3 regions of the Ensifer sp. 22460 genome follow, and region 2 is predicted to be linked to each of the others. Evidence: riboswitches for the same ligand, from Rfam matches in the RefSeq annotation. Region 2 holds a riboswitch; each other region holds the start of a gene.

Region 1 (7,786 bases), on a different contig from region 2:
GACAACACCTGCCTCAAGCTATTGCTCGACTATGGCCTTGGCGCCAACGATCGGAACAATTGGCTGGTTCGCAACGATGGCGGCTTCGTTGAAAACGGCGAACGCGTTTTCGACTACCAGCTCGCCTGGGCGCTTGAAAAACGCATGGGCGAGCGCGTGCGCCTGCTGGTCGAGCATGGTGCCGACGTCAATCGTCCCATCAAGGGCCGGACGCCCTATCAATGGGCAGAGCTCGGCGGTGATGCGGCGCTGGCTGCGTTTCTCGTTTCGCGCGGGGCAGCGGAAGCGCCGCTCGACGATGTCGACCGGCTGGCCCGGGCTATCTCAGAAATGAAGGCCGATGAGGCGAGGGCGCTCGTCGATGCGGATCCGACGCTGATCACACGCGCGCAGACCGCGCATCCGACGCTTCTGCACGAGGCGGCGGGTGACGACAGGCGCCTTGACGCCGCGCTCATGTTGTCGCTCGGCTTCGACGTCAACCGCATGACATCGCGCACGCCGCTGCACGAGGCGGCGCTGCACGGCAATGTTGACATGGCGAAGCTGTTGCTCGATCACGGTGCCAATTCAACGGCTCGTGATCCCTACCACCATGCGCCGACGATCGGCTGGGCCGAGTACAACGGCAAGGCCGAGATGGTGCGCTTCCTGAAGGAGCAGCCGCTGGATATCTTCGCGGCCGCGGCCTTCGGTATGGTCGAATGGGTTGCCGAAATCCTCGATCGGGAGCCAGAGTTGCTCGAAACGCCGTTCGGAAGGTTCCGGGGGCGCGGCCGTCCGGAACCGCAACAGGATTGGATGACGCCACTGGCGTTCGCCGTGGTCAACGGGCAGCCGGCCGCTGTGCGGCTGCTTCTCGATCGAGGCGCAAACGCCGGCATACGTGACGGTGTCGCGGGCCCCTCGATACGAGATCTGGCGCGTGACAAGGGCAATGAGGAGGTCATCGCATTGCTGCGCCCGGCAGCCGTTCCGAAATAGAACGCTCCGTCCAAATGGGGAGCGCTGACATTGGTTTGCGCTCCCTGTAATCCGCCTGCGACTGCTGATTGCTGGCGGATTCAGCCGGTTGAAATCGTTAAGTATTTCAACACCAGCTTATTTAAGCCAAACTTTGATTTTGATCGAGTGCTGCCCGTGTTGGCCGCCGCCGCTGCGTATCGCGCTTGGAGAGACGCGAGAATGCGCGCGACAGCCGGCCGGACGAGGGGGCGATCGCATCATGGACAAGACTTTGCGGCTGGCGAAGCGGAGCAGAACGGTTTGGGCGATCCATGCCGCCTGCACCCTGGTCGCCGTCCTGATCATCGCGAGCCTCATCTTCGTTCTGGATCGGTCCGTCGACGAGGCGGACCGCTTCGGCCTCTCGGCGGAGCGTCGGCTGGTGGCAAACGAACTGCGCCACCAGATGGATGCCGTCGTTCAGTTTCAGGCGCAGCTTTCCTTCTGGGACAAGACCTACGACGAACTGGCCAAGGGGCACGTCAGCGACGCATTCGTTGCGGACGAGCTGTCGGGCTGGCTGTGGGAAGACTACGGCTTCTCCTGGCTGATCATGACGGATGTGGATCACAACACGTCGACAGTGTTGAAGGGCGGTGTTGCCGTGCCGAGCGAGACGGCCCGTGTCCCGCTCGAAGAGGTCGATGACCTTCTCGACGAAGCCAAACGCCGTTACGATAACGTGCTCAGAAACAGCCGCGACTCCTACGCGCTGGATGTCGTGACGCCCGACCCGCAATCGCTGATGCCGTCCGTCCCCGGGATCCACGCCGTGGACTTGCGCGAGATCGACGGGCGCATGAGCGTTGCGGTGGTGCAGGCGGTCATCCCGGAAACGCTGGTCGTTCCAGCGGAGCGCCGGGCGCCGGTGCTCATGGTTTCGGTGCGACCGGTGACGGCCAAGATGACGCGAGAGATCGCGGCGCGTTTGGGCGTCCGGGGTCTTGCTTTCGTGCCATTGACCGAGCGGCCGAAGGGCAGCGTCTACACATCGGTCGGCCGCTGTTCCGACGCGTCCTGTCTGGTGGCGGCGTGGATGCCGCAATCGCCTGGTGGTTTCGTGCGTGCCGAACTGCTGCCGAGCGTCATCGTGATGGCGATCGTCGCAGCCCTGCTGATGGCGTTCGTCGCCTTCCGCTTCTCGACGCTCTTTGCCGCCTTGCAGCAGAGCGAGGCGCTCAACCGGCACCTCGCCAAGCACGATCGGCTGACGGGGCTGCTCAATCGCAGCGGTTTCGACGACATGCTGGCGGCGGCGCTGCTGCGGGCGAAGACGCACCCGTTCACACTCGTCTATGCCGACCTCGACGCGTTCAAGGCGGTCAACGACCGCTATGGTCATGCGGCAGGCGACGCTGTCCTTGTCGCCATGGCCGAGCGCTTCCGCAACCGCGCTGGCCCGAAGGGTACTGTCGCACGGCTCGGCGGCGACGAGTTTGCAATCATCCTCGGCGATTGCAGCGAGACCGACGCTCGGAGCCTTGCGACTGGTCTTGTCGCCGATGCGCAGACACCGGTTGCGTTCAACGGCCAACTGCTGGTCGTCGGCGGCAGCGCCGGCATCGCCTTCGCGCCGCGCCATGGTTTGACCGCGCGTGCCTTGCTGCTGGCGGCAGATGAGGCGCTCTATCTTGCCAAGCGACGTGGCCGTAACCGCGTCGAGACCGCTGACGATACGGTGCTGCCGGACGATACCTCCGGCGAGCAGCCAACCGCCGGGCCAAGCGGCCCGGGCGATTTTTCTACTCCGGTACGTTATAGGGCGTGATGACCACCACGGCAGAAAGCTGAGGGCCGACTGCGGCGGACGGCACGCGGCCGTAAAGCATGATCGTGCGGAAGGCCGTGCGCGCGTCGGTCTTCAGGTCGTGATGCAGGACGAAATGAATGCGCCGCGCGCGCAGCAGCGCCAGATTGTCATCGTCGAGATCATGGGCGATGTAGAGCGCGCAGTCACGGTTGAGACGATCGAAGGCCGCGAGCACCGAGCGGTTGCCGCCGCCGATCGAATAGGCGGCATTGATGTCGCGGTTGGCGGCGAGCGCTGCGTCCGCCAGCGCGCCGGTTTCGCTATCGCGACCATGCCCCTCGCTGATCTCGACGATCCTGATTGTCGGATAGTGCTGACGCAACACTCGGCGAAAGCCGATTTCGCGCTCTTCCTCACCGCGGAAGCGGCCGCTGGATAGCGTCACGAGGACCGTGGCCGCGGCACCTGCAAAGCGTTCGCCAATCAGATAGGCAGCCGTTTCTCCGGCCGCCCGGTTGTCGGCGCCCGCATAGGCGGTGCGCTGGGAGTTGGGAAGGTCGGTCACCAGCGTCACGACGGGAATGCCGCCTGTCTCGAAGCGTGCGACGGCGCCAACGATCTCGGGCACATCCGGCGCCTTCAATACCAGCCCGTCGGTTCCGCGCAGGCGTATGCGGTCGAGCAGTTGCACGATGTCCTGCGGGCGCATGGTCTCGGCGAAGTGAAAACGGCAGCGAAAGATCGTCGGCGCCAGCGTCATGGCTTCGCTTTCGAAGGCCCGCCGTACCGCATCCGTAAAGCGCTCCGGCGCCTCCATGACGATATCGATCGCGAACTTGCGGCCCTGAATGTCGAGCCCCGCCTGCTGCTTTTCCAGCTCCTCGATGGCCGCGCGAACCCTGGCGATGGTCTGGCGGCGGACACCCGGGCGCTCGTTGAGCACGCGATCGACCGTCGCGGTGCTGAGACCGGCCTGAAAGGCGATGTCCTTGACCAGAAAGGGATGGGCCACCGCCGCTGCTCTCCTGATGGATTTTTGATGGATTCTTGCTCTATATCATGTTTTGCCGCCGCCTATAGTCGTGTCCATCAAGATGTTCCGGAGGAGGAAACGGGATGAAGACCGACAACAGTGCGAGGCAGCGGATCGAGCGTGTCTGGCTCACCGAAGCGGCCTGCGATATCGAGGCGTTCCGCGCGGAGGTCGAGCGCCGAACCAACCTGGCCGACTATCCCTATGCTTCAAGCTGCGACCAGAACGTGTTGATCTACAACAGCGCCGAGCTGATTGCAGCCTGCGGCAATGCCGAGGCGCGGCGGGCGGTGCTTGCCGAAATCTGTGAGGCGCTGGCGACCGGCCCGGGTGTGGCGGTCTTCAAGCGCGCCTTTGCCGATACCACCGCGGTGGATGTCGCGAGCACCGTCTTCGACGAGATCATCGAGGAACAGCATCGCACCAGCAGCGGCGGCGGCGATCATTTTGCCAAGCCCGGCGCCAATGATCGCATCTGGAACTCGCTGGAAAAGCACTGCCTGAAGGCGCCGGAAAATTTTGCAGCCTATTATGGCAATGCCATCATCGCGCTTGTCAGCGAAGCTTGGCTCGGGCCGAATTACCAGATGACGGCGCAGGTGAACCGCGTCAATCCGGGCGGCGCGGCACAATCGGCGCACCGGGACTACCATCTCGGCTTCCAGACCGCCGCGGTGATCGAGCGCTATCCGGCGCATGTTCACAAGCTTTCGCCGGTGCTGACCCTGCAAGGGGCGGTCGCCCATTGCGACATGCCGCTTGAAAGCGGGCCGACGCTGTTCCTGCCCTATAGCCAGACCTATGTGCCGGGTTATCTGGCGCTCAATCGGCCGGAGTTCCGGGCCTATTTCGACGAGCACCATGTCCAGCTCCCGCTCGAAAAGGGCGATGTCGTCTTCTTCAATCCGGCGCTCTTCCACGCCGCCGGCAACAACCGCTCCACCGACATCCGCCGCGTGGCGAACCTGCTGCAGGTGTCCTCGGCCTTTGGCCGGGCGATGGAAACGGTCGATCGGCTGACGATGAGCGCGACGCTCTACCCGGCCTTGAAGGCGTTGCTGGCGAAGGGCAAGCTGACCGATGCGGAAGCGGCCAATGCCATCGCGTCCTGCTCCGAGGGCTATTCCTTCCCAACCAATCTCGACCGCGACCCGCCGCTTGGCGGGCTGGCGCCGAAGACCCAGGCGCAGTTGATGCGCGAGGCACTGACCGCAGGAACGAGCGAGCAGGATTTTCAGGCCGCACTCGACGCGCAGGCGAAGCGCAAGCTGAGCTGACGGTCCGACAGCACATCCGACAGGCTCCCGGAGCGTTTCGCCCGGGGCCGCACCTGTTTTACACGATCATCCGAGGGAGGAATTTCAATGAGCGGACAAATGGAAGGCAAGATCGCCATCGTCACCGGCGGCACGCAAGGGCTGGGCGCAACGATCGCCGGCCTATTCGCCGAACGCGGTGCGGCAGGCATCGTCATTTGTGGGCGCAACGCCGCAAAGGGAAAGGCGAAGGCCGAAGAAATCGGCAAGGCCAGCGGCGCGAAAGTGGTCTATGTCGAGGCCGATCTTGAAAAGGTTGACGACGCGCGCAAGGTCGTTGCCGCCTGCGATGCGGAGTTCGGCCGGGTCGATGCGCTGGTCAATGCCGCCGCTATCACCGATCGCGGCACGATCCTCGACACGACACCGGAACTGTTCGACCGCATGTTCGCCATCAACGTGCGGGCGCCGTTTTTCCTGATGCAGGAGACGGTGAAGGTGATGCGGCGTGAGCAAACGGAAGGCACCATCGTCAATATCGGCTCGATGTCGGCAATGGCCGGGCAGCCCTTCATTGCGGCCTATTGCTCGTCGAAAGGCGCTCTGGAGACGCTGACCAAGAACACTGCCTATGCGCTTCTGCGCAACCGCATCCGCGTCAACGGCCTGAATATCGGCTGGATGGCTTCCGAAGGCGAGGACCGCATCCAGCGCGAATTTCACGGCGCTGCCGCGGATTGGCTCGAAAAGGCGGCCGCCAGCCAACCCTTCGGCAGGCTCGTCGATCCGGCGGAGGTGGCGCGCGCCTGCGCCTATCTGTCTTCCGCGGAATCCGGGCTGATGACCGGATCGGTGATCTGCTTCGACCAGTCGGTCTGGGGCGGCTATGACGGTTCGCCGCATCCGGTGGCGCCGCTCTAGATCACGATGATTTTGGGTCGGATCGACCCAAAATCATAAACGTGATCGATCCTCAAAAGTTAGAGCGGAATGCGGGCGGAAAACCGCGCGCACTTTTCCTCATCCCGCTCTGACGGGCGCTTGTCTTTCCTTGGCGGCTGTGCCCTTATGACGCCGTCAGGTGCCCGCGCGAGCGGGAGAATCGGGAATCCGGTGTCATTCCGGAACGTGCCCAACGCTGTGACGGGGACGGTCGCCTCTAGAAGTGCCTTGAATTGATTCAAGGCTTTGCCACTGGATCTTCAATCGATCTGGGAAGGTGAGGCGACCGGTTGAACCGAAGTCAGAAGACCGGCCTGGCGAGATAGACCGAACCCCGCGCGGACGGCGGGAGGTTTTCGCATTGTTGGGGATCGAACGATGCTGACTGAACAGAAGGGCGGCCTTGCGGCTGCCGGTGCCTTTTCGCCGGACGAGCGGGAGGCCGTCTACCGCGCCATCGAAACACGCCGCGACGTGCGCGACGAATTCTTGGCCGAGCCTCTTCCCGACGATCTGGTGAAACGCCTGCTTGCCGCGGCGCACAGCGCGCCGTCGGTTGGCTTCATGCAGCCCTGGAATTTCGTACTGGTGCGGGGGGCAGAAACGCGCGAGCGCGTCTGGCAGGCGTTTCACCGCGCCAATGATGAGGCCGCCTTGATGTTCGAGGCAGAGCAGCAGGCCAAATACCGCTCGCTGAAGCTTGAAGGCATTCGCAAGGCACCGCTCAGCATCTGCGTCACCTGCGACCGCACACGCGGCGGCGCCGTCGTTCTCGGGCGGACGCACAATCCGCAGATGGATGTCTATTCGACGGTCTGTGCCGTGCAGAACCTGTGGCTTGCGGCGCGAGCCGAAGGCGTTGGCGTCGGCTGGGTCAGTATCTTTCACGAGGCGGAGATCAAGGCGATCCTCGGCATTCCCGATCATATCGAGATCGTCGCCTGGCTCTGCCTCGGTTATGTCGATCGCCTTTACCAGCAGCCCGAACTGGCGGTGAAGGGATGGCGGCAACGCCTGCCGCTGGAAGAACTGGTGTTTGAGGAAGGCTGGGGGAACTGCAGCGAGAGTTCCTAAAGCCCGTCGCGCAAAAGTGCGCAGCGATCGCGACGCGCTTTAAGGCGGCGCCGGGTTCAGTTCTGGACCGGTTGATAGGCCGGTCCCTTCGGGTGCTTCAGGTCGATCGAGGTTTCTTCCTGCGGCAGGAAGGTCGGACCGACGACGCGCACCTTGCTCTTGGACGGGTCGTAAGGCCTCTCCTCGGCCGGCGCCGTGGCGGTCGTGGTATCCGCCGGCTTCTTGGTTTCGATCACGACGATGGATGACTGATCGTCGCCGATCTTGGTGCCGGTCGTTTTCGGTGAGGTTGCGGCAGTCTGCGGTATCTGGCAGCCGCACATGCCGGGCTTGCTGATGCCGCGTGTGCGATAGGCGAACGCATTGGGCATTTCGGTATAGGGTAACCCGGTCACGGCCGAGACCATCTGTTCGCTCTCTTCCGTGTTGATATCGTGGAAGTAGAGTTCGGTTTCGGCGCCAGGACAGCGCGCCCAGCAGGCCTGTTCGTCCCGCGGGAAGTCGGCCGGCGTCGCATCCGAGGAGATCGGGAAGAAAGCGCCGTCGCAGGTGCGCACGCACATGGTCCTGAGTGTTCCGCGATAGTAGCCATCCTGCGGCGCATAGCCGTCTTCGCCATGCCCGAGCATCGGCCCGTAGGCGTCGTCAGGTGGCAGGTCGGCAATGATGTTGCGGTGCGTTTCGGGCTCTTCGGGCTCGACGCTCGCGAATTCTTCGCTGTCGCCG
Region 2 (7,786 bases):
AATGTGACGACGCCGGTGCTCTATGCGCTCGGCACGGTCACCACCCTCTTCTCCTTCACCATCATCCTCGTCGCGCTCGCAGTCATTCTGACCTTGCGACGCCGCCAGGCAAAGCTGAGCTAGGCTAGATGCGCATCCTGATCATCAATCCCAACACCACCGCGTCGATGACGGCCAAGGCAGCCGCGGCCGCTCGGACTGTCGCCAACCCTGCCACGGAAATTCTCGCGCGCACCTCCAGATCGGGACCGGCCTCGATCGAGGGGCATTATGACGGCGCCGTCGCCCTGCCGGGCCTGCTCGCCGAAATCCGCGACGGCGAGGCCGCAGGCGCCGATGCCGCGATCATCGCCTGCTTCGACGACACCGGCCTCGAGGCGGCCCGTGCGCTCGCCCGCATACCGGTGGTGGGGCTCTGCGAATCCGCCGTCGCGACCGCTGCCATGCTGGCGCAACGTTTCACCGTGGTCACCACGCTCGAACGGTCACGGGTGCTGATCGAGAATCTCGTCCGGCATTACGGCATGGGCGACCGGGCAAGGGTCCGCGCCGCCAACATCCCGGTGCTCGAACTGGAGGACAAGGCATCAGACGCGCTCGCCAAACTCCGGCGCGAGATCGAGCTGGCGCTCAATCAGGATGGCGCAGAAGCGATCGTGCTCGGCTGCGCCGGCATGGCCGATCTCGCCCGGGCGCTCCAAGCGGACTATGACGTCCCTGTCATCGACGGCGTTTCGGCCGCGGTCAAGCAGGCGGAAGCGCTCGTGTCACAGGGACTTATGACCAGCAAGCGCGGGGCCTATGCGTCGCCGCTCAGCAAGCCCTATTCAGGTTTCATGAGCGCGCTCGCTCCGACCCCGGCTTGAGGTGATGCCGACCTGGAATCGCCCACGACTGTCGCCAGCAGCGCATTCGATGCGTCGGCCTCGGCAATAATCCAATCGCGAAAAGCCTGGATCTTTTTCTGCCGCCTGCTGCTCTGCGGATAGACCAGCCAATAGGCGCGACCATCTCTTACCACATGGTCGAAGGGCCGGATGAGCCTGCCGCTCTTCAGTTCGTCCATCAGGAAGGTTGAAACGGCAATCGCGATGCCATGGTCGTTCAAAGTCGTCGTGACGTCCATCGCCTGGACGTCGAAGATCAGTTCGGTACCGTTGCTCGCCGGTGGCTCCACCCCGGTTTCGATCATCCATCGCCGCCACCAGCTGGCGTTGCCGAAGCGCCGTACACGCAGGACGTCCGAGGGATGCCTGAGCTGGTGCTTCTCCATGAAAGACGGCGTGCAGACCGGCATGTAATCGATAGGGAAAAGCGGGAACACGTCGTTGCCGGGCCAGTCGCCGTTGCCGCTGCGCACCACGAGATCGATGGCGTCACGCTTGAAGTCGATCAGCTCGGTCGACATGTGCACCCGGATGCTGATGTTCGGATGGGCCGTCTGGAACGAGGCGAGCCGCTGGCCGAGCCAGCTCGACACGACGGTCGGCAGCACGGAAATGTGCAGGTGGTGTTCGGTCTTGTCGGCAATCTCCGAGAAGGCCGCCCCGAGAAGGTCGATCGCTTCCGTCACCTTCGGCGCCAGCTGCCGCCCGGCCGCCGTCAGCCGAACCTCGCGCGGAAGACGAACGAAGAGCGGCGTGCCGATGCGCTCCTCCAACAGCCGGATCTGGTAGCTGACCGCCGCCTGCGTCATGCCGAGCTCGTCGGCGGCGCGGGTGAAGCTCAGATGTCTGGCGGCCGCTTCGAAGGCGCGCACGGCACTCATGGGAGGAATCTTGCTCATGGCCCTGACATAAGCATTCTTTATGCCAGCATGCGAGAAATCGCTTTGCGCGAAGCAGCAAAAATCCTCACTTTTTTCGCGAACACAACAGCAAAAACAAAGAGGATAGCAATGCTTAGCGCAGTGCGATCAACGATCCTTCATGCCCTGAACTGGGCCGGGAACGCGCTCAACCCGACCATCGACATCGATACGTTCAGCGAATTCCAGCTGAAGGATATCGGATTGACGCGGGATCACGAGACCGTCCGGGCGCACATCGGCGATATTGCCGATCCGTGGCATTGGCCGACGGACGGCAATCCGCGCAAGTCACCGCCCTCGTCGGAGCGGGATTGCGGCGACGCGCCGCAAATGGCAAGGGCTTCGCCTCGAGCCCAGCCCGGAGAAAACAAAGACGTAAGCATGTCGCTCTGCGATTGACGGAGCGCAGAGGCAAGAGACAGCGCAGTTGTCGTGATCTGCCACCTGCCAGCACGTGGACCGAATTCGGGAGAGATCCGGCGTGGCGTTTCTAAAAGCGACGTGCCGGAGCCTCTTCGCAAGTGATCGGCAACGGAGCGAGCGCCGGGCTCGAAGCCGAGAAGCTCTCCACCCACAGGTTTCGCCGCATCCCGTCGTTTACTCCTTGTTATCCACACGGCGAAAGAAATCACCTTCTCTCCCCGGCTTCAGGCACCTCGAACCTATTGACGCAGATTTGCGATGAACTACTATATCTAGTGTTCGAGGTTCTTTCGATTCGCAGGGATTGAGAGCTAAGACGGGAATACGGTGCGTCGGCGAGTTTTCGCCAGGCTATGCCGTAGCTGCCCCCGCAACTGTAGACGGCGAGCGACTGTCCGGAATTGGACCACTGAGGCATGAGGCCTCGGGAAGGTCGGGATGGAAGCTGAGACCCGTGAGCCAGGAGACCTGCCTCGAGCAACAAACGTCCACGGGCGGGGTGTCCGGAGGGGTTGAGTTGCGTGCGGCAGGATGAGCCTGCCTGATCGTCTCGACATCTCCCCGGCAGCCTTTCCAAAGCTTCGGGGTGAAGTCATGTCCGCGTCATTGAAATTCTATCGCTCGCCAATCAAGAGGCGCGGTTTCCCGCGCAACTGACGAAGAGGCATGCCCGGGCGTCGAGATCCGAGCGAGCCACAGCCATGACAGCCCTGCATTTCGCCGGATCGCGGTTGCGTGTCCGTGCACCTTCTCATGCTCTCATCCAGCCGACCAAACGAGGAAGAAATGAACGTTACCGTCTATAGCAAGCCCGCCTGCGTCCAATGCACCGCGACCTACCGGGCGCTCGATCGCCAGGGTGTCAACTACGAGGTCATTGATATCTCCATCGACCAGGACGCGCTCGAAACGGTCAAGGGCCTCGGTTACATGCAGCTTCCCGTCGTCGTCGCCGGCCCCGAACACTGGGCGGGTTTTCGCCCCGACAAGATCAGCGCGCTTTCCTAGAGGAGACAGGCGGTGGGCCTGATCGTCTATTTTTCCAGCCGCTCGGAAAACACCCATCGCTTCGTCGAAAAGCTCGGCCTTCGCGCAGCGCGTATTCCGCTCAAGGAAAGTAAGGCTTCGCTTACGGTTTCCGAGCCCTTCGTGTTGGTCGTGCCCACCTATTGCGGCGACGACGGCCGGGGTGCCGTGCCGAAACAGGTCATCCGCTTCCTCAACGATGCGGGCAACCGCTCTCACATCCGCGGCGTCATTGCTGCGGGCAACAGCAATTTCGGCGCGACCTACGGGATCGCCGGCGACGTCATCGCGGCCAAGTGCCGGGTGCCCTACCTCTACCGGTTCGAGCTGCTCGGAACCGAGGAGGACGTCGCCAATGTCAGAAACGGGATGGAACGATTTTGGACGTCTCAACACTCGAACGCCCCCTGAAGGCGACGGAACCGGCGCTCGACTATCATGCGCTGAACGCGATGCTGAACCTCTATGATGAAGAGGGACGGATCCAGCTCGACAAGGACCGGCTGGCGGCGAAGCAGTACTTCCTCCAGCACGTCAACCAGAACACCGTCTTCTTCCATAACCTCAGGGAGAAGCTCGATTATCTGGTGACCGAGGGCTACTATGAACAGCAGGTGCTGGATCAGTATTCCTTCAACTTCGTGCGCGATCTCTACGACCACGCTTATGGGAAGAAGTTCCGCTTCCCGACTTTCCTCGGCGCGTTCAAATACTACACGTCCTATACGCTGAAGACCTTTGACGGAAAGCGCTACCTGGAGCGCTACGAAGACCGCGTCTGTATGGTGGCGATGACGCTGGCGCGCGGCAACGAACAGCTTGCCCGCGATCTCGTCGACGAGATCATTTCCGGCCGTTTCCAGCCGGCGACGCCGACCTTCCTCAATGCCGGCAAAAAGCAACGCGGCGAGCTCGTCTCCTGCTTCTTGCTTAGGGTCGAGGACAATATGGAAAGCATCGGCCGCGCGATTAATTCCGCGTTGCAGCTCTCCAAGCGCGGCGGCGGCGTGGCGCTGTCGCTCACCAACATCAGAGAGATGGGCGCACCGATCAAGCAGATCGAAAACCAGTCCTCCGGCATCATCCCGGTGATGAAGCTCTTGGAAGACAGCTTCTCCTATGCCAACCAGCTTGGCGCCCGCCAGGGAGCAGGTGCTGTCTATCTCCACGCCCACCACCCGGATATCATGCGCTTCCTCGATACCAAGCGGGAAAATGCCGACGAGAAGATCCGTATCAAGACGCTGTCGCTCGGCGTCGTCATCCCGGACATCACCTTCGAGCTCGCCCGCAACAACGAGGACATGTATCTGTTCTCGCCCTATGACGTGGAGCGCGTCTACGGCGTGCCGCTGACCGAAATTTCGGTGACGGAGAAGTACCGCGAGATGGTCGAGGAAGCTCGTATCCGCAAGCGGAAGATCAAGGCGCGCGATTTCTTCCAGATCATTGCCGAAATCCAGTTCGAGAGCGGATACCCCTACATCATGTTCGAGGACACGGTGAACCGGGCGAACCCGATCGCCGGGCGCATCACCATGAGCAACCTCTGCTCGGAAATCCTGCAGGTGAGCGAGGCGAGCGAATTCAACGACGACCTCTCCTACGCAAAGATGGGCAAGGATATCTCTTGTAATCTCGGCTCGCTGAACATTGCCGCGGCGATGGACAGTCCGGATTTCGGCCAGACGATCGAGACCTCGATCCGCGCGCTCACCGCCGTCTCCGAAATGAGCCACATCTCTTCCGTGCCTTCGATCGAGAAGGGCAATGACGACAGCCACGCGATCGGCCTTGGCCAGATGAACCTGCACGGCTACCTCGCCCGCGAGCGCGTCTTCTACGGCTCCGAGGAAGGCATCGATTTCACCAACATCTATTTCTACACGGTGACCTATCACGCCATCCGCGCATCCAACCGGCTGGCGGTCGAGAAGGGCGTGACCTTCAAGGGCTTCGAGAACTCGAAATACGCGTCAGGCGAATATTTCGACAAATACACCGAAGCCGAATGGCTGCCGGCGACGGAGAAGGTGAAGGGCCTGTTCGAAGCGGCCGGCATCCGCATCCCGACGCAGGACGATTGGCTGGAACTGAAACAGGCGGTCACGCAAGGGGGCCTCTACAACCAGAACCTCCAGGCGGTGCCGCCGACGGGCTCGATCTCCTACATCAACCACTCGACCTCCTCTATCCACCCGATCGTCTCGAAGATCGAGATCCGCAAGGAAGGCAAGATTGGCCGCGTCTACTATCCGGCCGCCTTCATGACCAACGACAACCTCGAATATTACCAGGACGCCTACGAGATCGGGCCGGAGAAGATCATCGACACCTATGCGGCTGCGACCCAGCATGTCGATCAGGGCCTGTCGCTGACCCTGTTCTTCCGCGACACGGCGACGACGCGCGACATCAACCGCGCGCAAATCCACGCCTGGAAGAAGGGCATCAAGACCATCTACTACATCCGCCTTCGCCAGATGGCGCTTGAGGGCACGCAGGTCCAAGGCTGCGTTTCCTGCGCGTTGTAGCGCCGCGTTCCCATTAAGTGCCCCTCACCCTAACCCTCTCCCCGCCTGCGGGGAGAGGGTACCTGCCACACTGACGGCCCAGATTATGCGAGATGGCGCGGCATACACCTTCTCCCCGCAAGCGGGGAGAAGGTGCCGGCAGGCGGATGAGGGGCGTCCACGCCCGAGAGGACAACGAAATGAACATGCACACCAAGCCAGCAAACCGCATCCGCGCCATCAACTGGAACCGCATCGAGGACGACAAGGATCTGGAGGTCTGGAACCGGCTTACCGGCAATTTCTGGCTGCCGGAGAAGGTGCCGCTCTCCAACGACATCCCCTCCTGGGCGACCCTGAAGCCGGAGGAGCAGAAGCTCACCATCCGCGTCTTCACCGGCCTCACGCTGCTCGACACGATCCAGAACGGCGTCGGCGCTGTCAAGCTGATGGAGGATGCCATCACTCCGCACGAGGAGGCGGTGCTTTCCAACATCTCCTTCATGGAAGCGGTGCACGCGCGCTCCTATTCCTCGATCTTCTCGACGCTGTGCCCGACGCCCGATGTCGACGATGCGTACCGCTGGTCGGAGGAAAACGAGTTCCTGCAGAAGAAGTCGGCGCTGATCATGGAGCAGTATGCCTCCGCCGATCCGCTCAAGAAGAAGGTCGCCAGCGTCTTCCTCGAAAGTTTCCTGTTCTATTCCGGTTTCTATCTGCCGATGTACTGGTCGAGCCGCGCCAAGCTCACGAACACCGCCGATATGATCCGGCTGATCATCCGTGACGAGGCGGTGCACGGCTTCTATATCGGCTACAAGTTCCAGCGCGGCCTGGAGAGGCTGACCGAGGAACGCCGGCAGGAAATCAAGGACTTCGCCTTCGACCTGCTGCTCGAACTCTACGACAACGAGGCGAAATACACGGAAGCCCTTTATGACGGCGTCGGGCTTACCGAGGACGTGAAGAAGTTCCTGCACTACAACGCCAACAAGGCGCTGATGAACCTCGGCTACGAGGCGCTGTTCCCGGCTGAGGCCTGCAAGGTCAATCCGGCCATTCTCTCCGCGCTGTCGCCAAACGCCGACGAGAACCACGACTTCTTCTCCGGTTCCGGCTCCTCCTACGTCATCGGCAAGGCGGTCGCGACCGAAGACGAGGACTGGGATTTCTGAGGAACCCCAGGCACCTGCGGGAACATGAAGAACCGCCCGAGGACATGATGTCTTTGGGCGGCTCCGCGCATCAAAGGGGTTCGTTATTCCGCCGCGACCACCCGGCTGCGGCCGATCGTTGCCTGCGTCAGCAGGAAGGCGGCAAGCGCGCAAGCCGCGATGGCTCCGGCCATCGGCAGGGCGGTTCCGTCGAAGAAGAAGCTTGCGACAACCATCGCGACGGCGGCGGTGACGAAATGCAGCGTGCCCATCAGTGCCGATGCGGTGCCGGCGATTTCGCCGTGGTCCTCGAGGGCCAGCACCGCCGATGTCGGGATCACCAGGCCGAGCACACCGTAGCCGACGAACAGGAAGGCGGCCATGACGGGCAACTGGTTGAAGCCGAGGCTCATGACGATGAACATGCTGGTCATGGTGAGCGCAAAGGCGGCGACGGCGAGGTGCATCACCCGCACCAGGCCGAAACGCTCGCCAAGCCAGCCGGTCGCCTGCGACACCGCGAAGAACGAAACGGCATTCATCGAAAAGGCAATGCTGTATTGCGTTGGCGTCAGCCCGTAATGGTCGATCAGCACGAAGGGCGAGTTGGCGAGATAGACCAGGAACCCGGAGATCCCGAGCCCGCCGATGAAGGTGAGCGTCAGGAAGTTGCGATCTCTGAGCAGCAGGCGGTAGGCGGCGAGTGCGCTCCCCAGGCTGCTATCGGCGCGGTCCTTTTTGGGCCGGGTCTCCTGCAATTGCGTCGACAGCAGGATCAGCCCGATGAAGGCGGCGATCATCACCGCATAGAATACGCCGCGCCAGCCGTAGAACTGGATCACCGCGCTGCCGGCCAGTGG
Region 3 (7,786 bases), on a different contig from region 2:
GCCTCGTTGCCGTCGGCGATCGTTCCTTTCTGGGCGAGAAGCAGATGCATGGTCTTGTCCGTTCGGGCAATTCCGAACGGAAACGCGTGAAGCGGCTTCCGTCCGGAATTGCGTTATTTCAATGCGTTAGATCATTTCATTCAATGAACGATCAGACGAGCGCAGCAATCGCAGCGCGAACCGCCGCCTCGTCCATGTCGTGCAGGCCGATGACGACGAGACGCGTGCCGCGCTTTTCGCCGGCCGCCCAGGCGCGATCGTAATACTGGTCGATGCGGGCACCGACCGCCTGGATCAGCAGGCGCATCGGCTTGCCAGGCACATCGGCAAAACCCTTGAGACGCAGCACGTCGTGCTCTGATATCACGCCCTTGAGGCGATCGATGAAGGCGGCCGGATCGGCGATGGCGCCGAGCTCGACGACAAAGCTGTCGAACTCGTCATGGTCGTGCTCCTCGCCCGCCTCATGCTCCATCTCGTGATGCGACTTGCGGTTGGCGATATCGCTTTCGGTGCCGACGCCGAGGCCAAGCAGGATGGCGGCGGCCACCTCGCCGTTCTTCGCCTCGATCATGGTCGGCTTGCGGCTGGTGCGCGAGGAAACCTCGTCGCGTACCGCCTTGAGGCCGGACGCGTCGATCAGATCGGTCTTGTTGAGCACGATCAGGTCGGCAGCGGTCAACTGATCCTCGAACAGTTCCTCGATCGGGCTTTCATGGTCGAGATTGTCGTCCTCGACGCGCAGCGCATCGACCTTGTCATGGTCATCGGCAAAGCGGCCGGCGGCAACGGCAGCGCTGTCGACCACGGTGACGACGCCATCGACGGTGACTTCACTGCGGATATCCGGCCAGTTGAAGGCGGCGATCAGCGGCTGCGGCAAAGCCAGGCCCGAGGTCTCGATGATGATATGATCCGGGCGGTTTTCGCGCTCGAGCAGCTTGGTCATGGTCGGGATGAAATCATCGGCCACGGTGCAGCAGATGCAGCCATTGGTAAGTTCGATGATGTCGTCCTCGCTGCAGGCCTCCGCACCGCAGCCCTTCAAGACGTCGCCGTCGACGCCGAGATCGCCGAACTCGTTGATGATCAGCGCGATGCGCTTGCCGTCGGCGTTCTGCAACAGATTGCGGATCATCGTCGTCTTGCCGGCGCCGAGGAAGCCGGTGATGACAGTCGCCGGGATCTTGCCGTGGCTGGTTCTCGCAGTGGTCATTATTCAACCCTTCATTTTCAGCGGCAAACCGGCCGCGACAAAGTAAACTTCAGCGGATTTCTCCGCAACGATCTGGTGAAGCCGGCCGGCATGGTCGCGAAACTCGCGCGCCATGCGGTTCTCGGGCACAATGCCGAGGCCGACCTCGTTGGAAACGAAAACGAGGCGCGCCTGCGCCTGCGGCAGGTAGGCGGCGAGCGCTGCGAACTCCGCCTCGATGTCGCGCTCCTCGAGCATGAGATTGGTGACCCACAGCGTCAGGCAGTCGATCAGCACGACGTGATCGGGATTATCGATGCGACTGAGGATGCCGACGAGATCGACCGGCTCCTCATGCGTCGTCCAGCCTTCGCCGCGGCGCATCTTGTGATGGTCGATGCGCGCGCGCATTTCGTCGTCCCAGGCGCGGCCGGTGGCGACATAATGTTTGGTGAGACCGGACGCTTCGACGAGCTTCTCGGAAAAGCTGGATTTGCCGGAACGGGCGCCGCCGAGGACCAGAACGGGTCCGGCGCTGGGATTGCTCATCGCGACCGCGCCAAGGTCAGCGGCAGATGGCAACAGCCGTTCGACGCGCCGGCGGCGCGTTCGGGAAAGTATCTGAGAGCCAAAACAACCTCCGTGATGGCGTTGGAGACGACACGTCTCCTCGGGCGGAATGCCCATGTCGGGTGGCAGGTCTCCTGGCTCACGGCGTCACGAGGCCCCACATCGCCTCGCTCAGAATGGACGAGGTTCCGATGTCAGGACCCGAGCGGCCCGCCTCACCTTCCCGGCGCTTTCCGGTGCCACAGCGAACCTTTGCGCGTCGTCTCCGACGCGCGGCGCTGTGGGCGGCTTCGTGAAAGGCGGACGATTCGTAGAAGAAGAGGCGTCCAACCCGGCTGATCACGATGCCACGCCAGTGGCTTTTCCGGCTCGATCCCGACCTGCTTCGATTGCCCCATGCAATCGGCTGACAGCCCGATTCTGAACCCGATGGCGAACCCTGACCGTTCTACAGTCGCGGGGTCGGCTGCGATAAGGATGCCCGATTTGGGTCCATCCGTCACATTCCCAATTATTCCCCCCGATCGCCACGACAAGGGGGAACCATCCAACATCCGATGATTAGGAAGCGGGCGCCGCAAAGTCAATCGACGCTTGCGACACCTCCCCGGCCGACTTGCGTCGCGCGACGATTTGTCGAGCGCGAAGCCGCACCGGACATTAGGCGAATGGCAGATCGCGAACGAACATATTTTAGCAATTACAGATGTTGCGTTAAACTGCAGCGCCGCGCGTCCTATGGACGCGCAAAGGTCGCTGAACCATCCCGCAACCGACCCGAGGGGCTTCGTTTATCCGGTAGGCACATGGAACGCAGGCTCGCCGCCGTGATGATTGCCGACGTTTGCGGCTATGGGCTGCTTACCCAGGCCGACGAGGAGGGTACCTGCGCCCGCTTTCAGGCCGACCTGCACGAACTATTCGAACAAAGCATCGAGACGCATCGCGGCCGGTTGATCAAGACCATGGGCGACGGCCTGCTGGTCGAGTTCCACAGCGTCGTCGAGGCGGTCCGATGTGCGGTCGAGGTGCAGCGCGCCAAATCTGAAAGTCGCGGCGTGGACGCGGGGCGGCTGCAATTTCGCATCGGCATCAATCTTGGCGACGTGATCGTCGAGGGCGACGACATTCACGGCGATGGCGTCATCATCGCCGAGCGCCTGCAGAGCCTGGCCGAACCGGGCGGCATCGTCATCTCCGGCACCGCCTATGACCAGGTCGAGAAGCACCTCGACGTCGGTTTCGTCTTTCTCGGCGAGCAACGCCTGAAACACGTCGAAAAACCGGTTCGGACCTACCGTCTCTGGCTGGACGAAGCCCACGCCGGCAAGCCGAAGGCCAAAGCACACCGTGGAAGACGCTGGGTCGCGCTGGCCGCGGCATCTGCCCTGGCATTCGCAGCCGCCGTCGGTGCCGCCTGGTGGCGCCCGTGGCAGCCGCCTGCCGACATCCGACCGGCTCAGGCCGTGGACTTCAGCCAGGCAGACAAGCCCTCGATCGCCGTGCTTCCGTTTGCCAATGTCAGCGATGACCCCAAGCAGGAATTTTTCGCCAATGGCATGACCGACGGCCTTATCACCGAACTGGCCCAGATCTCCGGCCTGTTCGTCATCGCGCGCAACTCGACGTTCACCTACAAGGGCAAGTCGGTGACAGCCAGGCAGGTGTCGGAAGAGCTCGGTGTCCGATATGTGCTTGAAGGCAGCGTCCAGCGTGCCGGAGAGCAGCTTCGCATCAATGCTCAGCTCATAGATTCCCTTGATGGCGGACACGTCTGGGCCGGAAAGTTCGACGGATCGCTCACCGACGCCTTTGCGCTGCAGGACGAAGTGATGCGCGGCATTGCCGAAGCGCTTGCGTTGCGGCTGGACCCTGACCAGCAGATGGCCTTCGGGCGCAAGGAAACGGCCGTGCCGGCGGCCTTTGATGCGTTCCTGCGCGGCTGGGAGCATCACCGGCGCACCACGCCCGAAGACTTCGCGAAGGCACTGCCCTACTTCGACCAGGCGATTGCGCTCGATCCCGCCTATGGACGTGCCTATGCCGCCGCAGCCATGGTCTATGCGCGCATTTATCTGTGGCGCTGGCACTATCAGCTGGGCATCACGCGCTTCGAGGCGCGAGCCAAGGCGCGGCAGTTTCTGCGGATGGCGCAGAAACATAAGACGGCACTCACCTATCAGGCAGCGGCCCTCCTTGCCGAAGCGGATTGGCGGCATGCCGACGCGCTCGCAGACCTTAAGGAAGCGATCGCGCTGGAACCCGGCGACTCCTGGAGCTACGCATTGACGGCCTTCGTGCTGACATCCGCCGGCCGGCCGGCGGAGGCCCTGCCCTATATCCGCACGGCGATCCGCCTCGATCCGCACTCCCCGTCCTTCTTCCTGTACGTCCTCGGCCTGACGCAGTTCAGCCTGGAGGATTTCGAAGCGGCAGCGGCAGCGGCGAAAAGCAGTATCGCACTCAACCCCCAGGATGACGGTCCTTTCCTTCTCCTTGCCTCTGCCGCCGGACATCTCGGTCACCGCGCGGAGGCTGAGGCGGCAGTCGCCCGCTACGACGCGCTTCGCATCAGCCGTGGCGGAACGCCCGTCTGCATTTCAGAGCGCCCGCCGCTGGACCTGGCGCAGCCGCATGCCAGCGAGAAGCTCTATCAGGGACTGCGTCTGGCGGGCGTGCCTGAGACCCTGATGAACACCGACGTCAGCATTCGCGACAGGCTGCCAGCCGATGAGCTCCGTTCGTTGTTCTTCGGGCACCGGTTGCGTGGACGCATGCTGGATTCGGGCGAGGAACAAGAAGCTGTCGTTTCGCCCGAGGGCATCGCCACCTTGACGGGAGACTGGGCTTCGCTCGGCGCCGGCAGGATGAGCAACGTCGAGGTCCGGTTCGAGAAGGACGAGGTTTGTTTCCTGTGGCTGAAAACGACGAACCTTTGTGGGGTGGTCTCGCGGAACCCCGGAGGACTGAGCGCCCGGGAAAACGAGTTCATCTGGTACCATGGCGACAGAGCCTTCACCTTCTCGCAGGTGCGCTAGCCATGGCAGAAGCGACGCAGGCGCCAAACCGGTTGCGGCCCTAGTGCGTCACCCGCTGCAGCACGCTGAACTGGAAGGCCTGGGTCGAATTCCACGGGGTCGTGTGCTGGTGCTTGACATGCTCGACAAGCCGGAAGGACGGTCCGATCACTTCGGCGAGTGCCGCCGGATCGTAGCGCACCACCGGTAGGCCACTGCAGCGCTCCGGACCATCGGGCGCGAAGGTGGCGATAACCGCGTACCCGCCAGGCGCGACGGCCGCCGTCAGGCGCTCGATATAGGCAGCCCGGTCGTCCGGATCGGTCAGGAAATGAAAGGCGGCGCGGTCGTGCCAGATGTCGTAGGTCCGATCCGGCCGCCACGCGGTCACATCGGCCGCAACCCAGTGGACCGCGTCGGCCCGCAGCCCGAGCCTTGCCCTGGCGGCATCGAGCGCCGCCGGCGACAGATCGAGCACCGTAACTGATTTCATGCCCTCGTCGAGCAGCGCATCCACCAGCCGCGAGGCGCCGCCGCCGACATCGATCAGCGACGCGGTGGCGATCGTCACGTGCCTGCGGATGAGATCGAGCGAAACGGCGGGCGCATCTTCGAACCAGCTGACCCCCGCTTCGCCTTTCGATTGATAGGCTTTGTCCCAATGGGCTCGTCTGGTTTCGTCCTGCATTGCAACACCTGTCTCCGAGCGCGCGGCCGTAGTTGAGCGCTCCTTTCTTCCCAGTGAATTCTACAGCGGAACGGTGGAAGATGCTGGGGTTTGAGGCTGGTCCCTTCTGTCGCCCGGATCCCGACGATCTCCGCTGACGCCCCCTTCTTCGGCTATCTGCCAAGCAGCCCGTCCAGCCAGCGCCGGTCGAGTACCGCCTCCAGCTCGCCGGCGACATCGTCAAGCGCCGCGTCCACCGACTGGCGGTAGTTGCTCGCCCCGCCTTCGATGCCGAAACTCTGCAAAAGTGCTGTGCGATAGGCGTCGCTCGTGAACAGCCCGTGCAGATAGGTGCCCATCACCCGGCCGTCGGCAGAAAGCGCGCCATCCGCACGGTTGTCGATGCGCACCGAAGGCCGGTCGCAATCGGCCCCTTGCGTCTTGCCCAGGTGGATCTCGTAGCCCTCAAGCGCCACGTCATGCTCCAGCGACCAGGCGCGGCTGTTGCGCACCGTCTTTTCCGGCGCCATCTCGGTCTCGACGTCGAGAAGCCCGAGGCCCTCGACGGCGCGCTCGCCGCCTTCGATACCGAGAGGATCGGTCACGCGCCGGCCGAGCATCTGGTAGCCGCCGCAAATGCCGATGACACGGCCGCCGCGGCGCACATGGCGCTCGAGATCGCGATCCCAGCCTTGCGCCTGAAAATCGATGAGGTCGCCGATGGTCGATTTCGACCCGGGGATGACGACGAGGCCGGCATCGGCGGGGATCGGGTTGCCCGGCCGGACGAAGACGAGATCGACCTCCGGCTCGGCGGCCAGCGGATCGAGGTCATCGAAATTGGCGATTCGCGACAGCACCGGCACGGCAACCTTCAGCGCCCGTCCCTCGCCGCGCGTCAGTTTCTCCAGCACGACCGAATCTTCTGCCGGCAGCCTGGCTGCTGCCTTCAGCCATGGCACGACGCCGAAACAGGGCCAGCCGGTGAATCGATTGACGGCGGCGGTGCCATCATCGAACAGCGTAACGTCACCGCGGAACTTGTTGATGAGGTACCCGGTGACCATGCGCCGGTCCTCGTCCGAAAGGATCGCATGGGTGCCGACGAGCGAGGCGATCACCCCGCCGCGGTCGATATCGCCCACGAGCACGACCGGCACGTCGGCGCGTGTCGCAAAGCCCATATTGGCGATGTCGCCGGCGCGCAGGTTGATCTCGGCCGGCGAGCCTGCGCCCTCCACGACCACGAGATCGGCGCCGACCGAGATCTGTTCGAAGCTTTCCAGCACGGCGCCAAGCAGCTTCGGCTTCAGCGCCTGGTACTCCCGGCCTTTGGCCTGCCCCGCCACCTTACCCTGCACGACGATCTGGCTGCCGACATCGGACTGCGGCTTCAGAAGCACCGGGTTCATATGCACGGACGACGGCACGCGCGCGGCCAGCGCCTGCAGCCATTGCGCCCGGCCGATCTCGCCGCCGTCGTCGGAAACGGCGGCGTTGTTCGACATGTTCTGCGGCTTGAACGGCCGGACCTTTAAGCCCTGATTGGCGGCGAGCCGGCAGAGCCCCGCCACCAGTACCGATTTTCCGACATCCGAGCCGGTTCCCTGCAACATGATCCTGCGTGTCATGCGGCCATCGGTAACACTGAAACGGTCAGCGGCAAAGGTCTGTTTCGACACGATTTCGCCGCAATTGAGCGAGGCTTCTCACGCATTGTTTCGGCCTTTCGCAAGGCTTGTCGAAAATGCCGCGGCTGGTAGCCAAAATGCGACATCACGTGGCGAGTTTGGCATTCATTTTGTTGCGGCGCACACCTATATCAACGGCATAGCAACAAGCTCCGGGGGATAGGCCTCCGGCCTCTCAAGGTTCACGTCCATGCTGTACATCTTCAGCAAGCCCAACTTCGTTCAGATCGCCTGGAACTCCAAGGTTCCGACCAGCCAGTCGCGCGTGCGCAACCTCGTCGTCGACGCCCCCTTCGGCCCGCTCGGCTTCATCCGTACGTCGAACGTCGGCTAGGTCCGCGATCGGGGCGTAGATGCCCCTTCGAGCTCTCCTCCCAGAGCCTCCTCCACCGCCCCATCCGGGGCGGTTTTTTTATGTCCGGGATGGTGCTGAAATGCGAAGGCCGCATCAACCTCGACAGAGGGATGCGGCCGCCAAAAAAACGCCTGGTCACTTCGGGGTAACGCACCGAAGGTTCGCTTGAAATCCGGGACGCACTACCTGATCCGGACCCGCGGCAGTCCCCCGCCGCGAGAAGAACAATTAGCTGGACATCGTTACCGGATGGTTATTGAGGATTTAACCAAAGATGAATTCCGGCTTTTT

Evidence for each region. Region 2 has a riboswitch for cobalamin ahead of nrdH (glutaredoxin-like protein NrdH). Riboswitches for the same ligand answer to the same signal wherever they lie in the genome.
Region 1: it holds a riboswitch for cobalamin, as region 2 does, so the genes downstream of both, bluB (5,6-dimethylbenzimidazole synthase) here and nrdH (glutaredoxin-like protein NrdH) in region 2, are expected to answer to the same signal.
Region 3: it holds a riboswitch for cobalamin, as region 2 does, so the genes downstream of both, cobU (bifunctional adenosylcobinamide kinase/adenosylcobinamide-phosphate guanylyltransferase) here and nrdH (glutaredoxin-like protein NrdH) in region 2, are expected to answer to the same signal.

What each region holds. Positions count from the first base shown of each region.
Region 1 is NZ_JBQENZ010000008.1:29,311-37,096, forward strand. Features, by position in the region: gene ACTJKM_RS11940 (ankyrin repeat domain-containing protein) at 1-984, shown strand, start outside; gene ACTJKM_RS11945 (sensor domain-containing diguanylate cyclase) at 1,226-2,773, shown strand; gene ACTJKM_RS11950 (LacI family DNA-binding transcriptional regulator) at 2,748-3,767, opposite strand; gene ACTJKM_RS11955 (phytanoyl-CoA dioxygenase family protein) at 3,872-5,065, shown strand; gene ACTJKM_RS11960 (SDR family oxidoreductase) at 5,153-5,965, shown strand; cobalamin riboswitch at 6,107-6,318, shown strand; gene bluB (5,6-dimethylbenzimidazole synthase) at 6,365-7,060, shown strand; gene ACTJKM_RS11970 (DUF2865 domain-containing protein) at 7,117-7,786, opposite strand, start outside.
Region 2 is NZ_JBQENZ010000006.1:194,842-202,627, reverse strand. Features, by position in the region: gene ACTJKM_RS09860 (ABC transporter permease) at 1-123, shown strand, start outside; gene ACTJKM_RS09855 (aspartate/glutamate racemase family protein) at 129-866, shown strand; gene ACTJKM_RS09850 (LysR substrate-binding domain-containing protein) at 824-1,768, opposite strand; gene ACTJKM_RS09845 (hypothetical protein) at 1,730-2,209, shown strand; cobalamin riboswitch at 2,499-2,723, shown strand; gene nrdH (glutaredoxin-like protein NrdH) at 3,020-3,241, shown strand; gene nrdI (class Ib ribonucleoside-diphosphate reductase assembly flavoprotein NrdI) at 3,254-3,670, shown strand; gene nrdE (class 1b ribonucleoside-diphosphate reductase subunit alpha) at 3,640-5,793, shown strand; gene nrdF (class 1b ribonucleoside-diphosphate reductase subunit beta) at 5,973-6,947, shown strand; gene ACTJKM_RS09820 (multidrug effflux MFS transporter) at 7,031-7,786, opposite strand, start outside.
Region 3 is NZ_JBQENZ010000022.1:99,004-106,789, reverse strand. Features, by position in the region: gene cobN (cobaltochelatase subunit CobN) at 1-50, opposite strand, end outside; gene cobW (cobalamin biosynthesis protein CobW) at 152-1,216, opposite strand; gene cobU (bifunctional adenosylcobinamide kinase/adenosylcobinamide-phosphate guanylyltransferase) at 1,220-1,744, opposite strand; cobalamin riboswitch at 2,107-2,328, opposite strand; gene ACTJKM_RS24735 (adenylate/guanylate cyclase domain-containing protein) at 2,572-4,803, shown strand; gene ACTJKM_RS24730 (class I SAM-dependent methyltransferase) at 4,844-5,470, opposite strand; gene ACTJKM_RS24725 (cobyric acid synthase) at 5,623-7,080, opposite strand; gene ACTJKM_RS24720 (hypothetical protein) at 7,331-7,474, shown strand; gene ACTJKM_RS24715 (hypothetical protein) at 7,661-7,786, shown strand, end outside.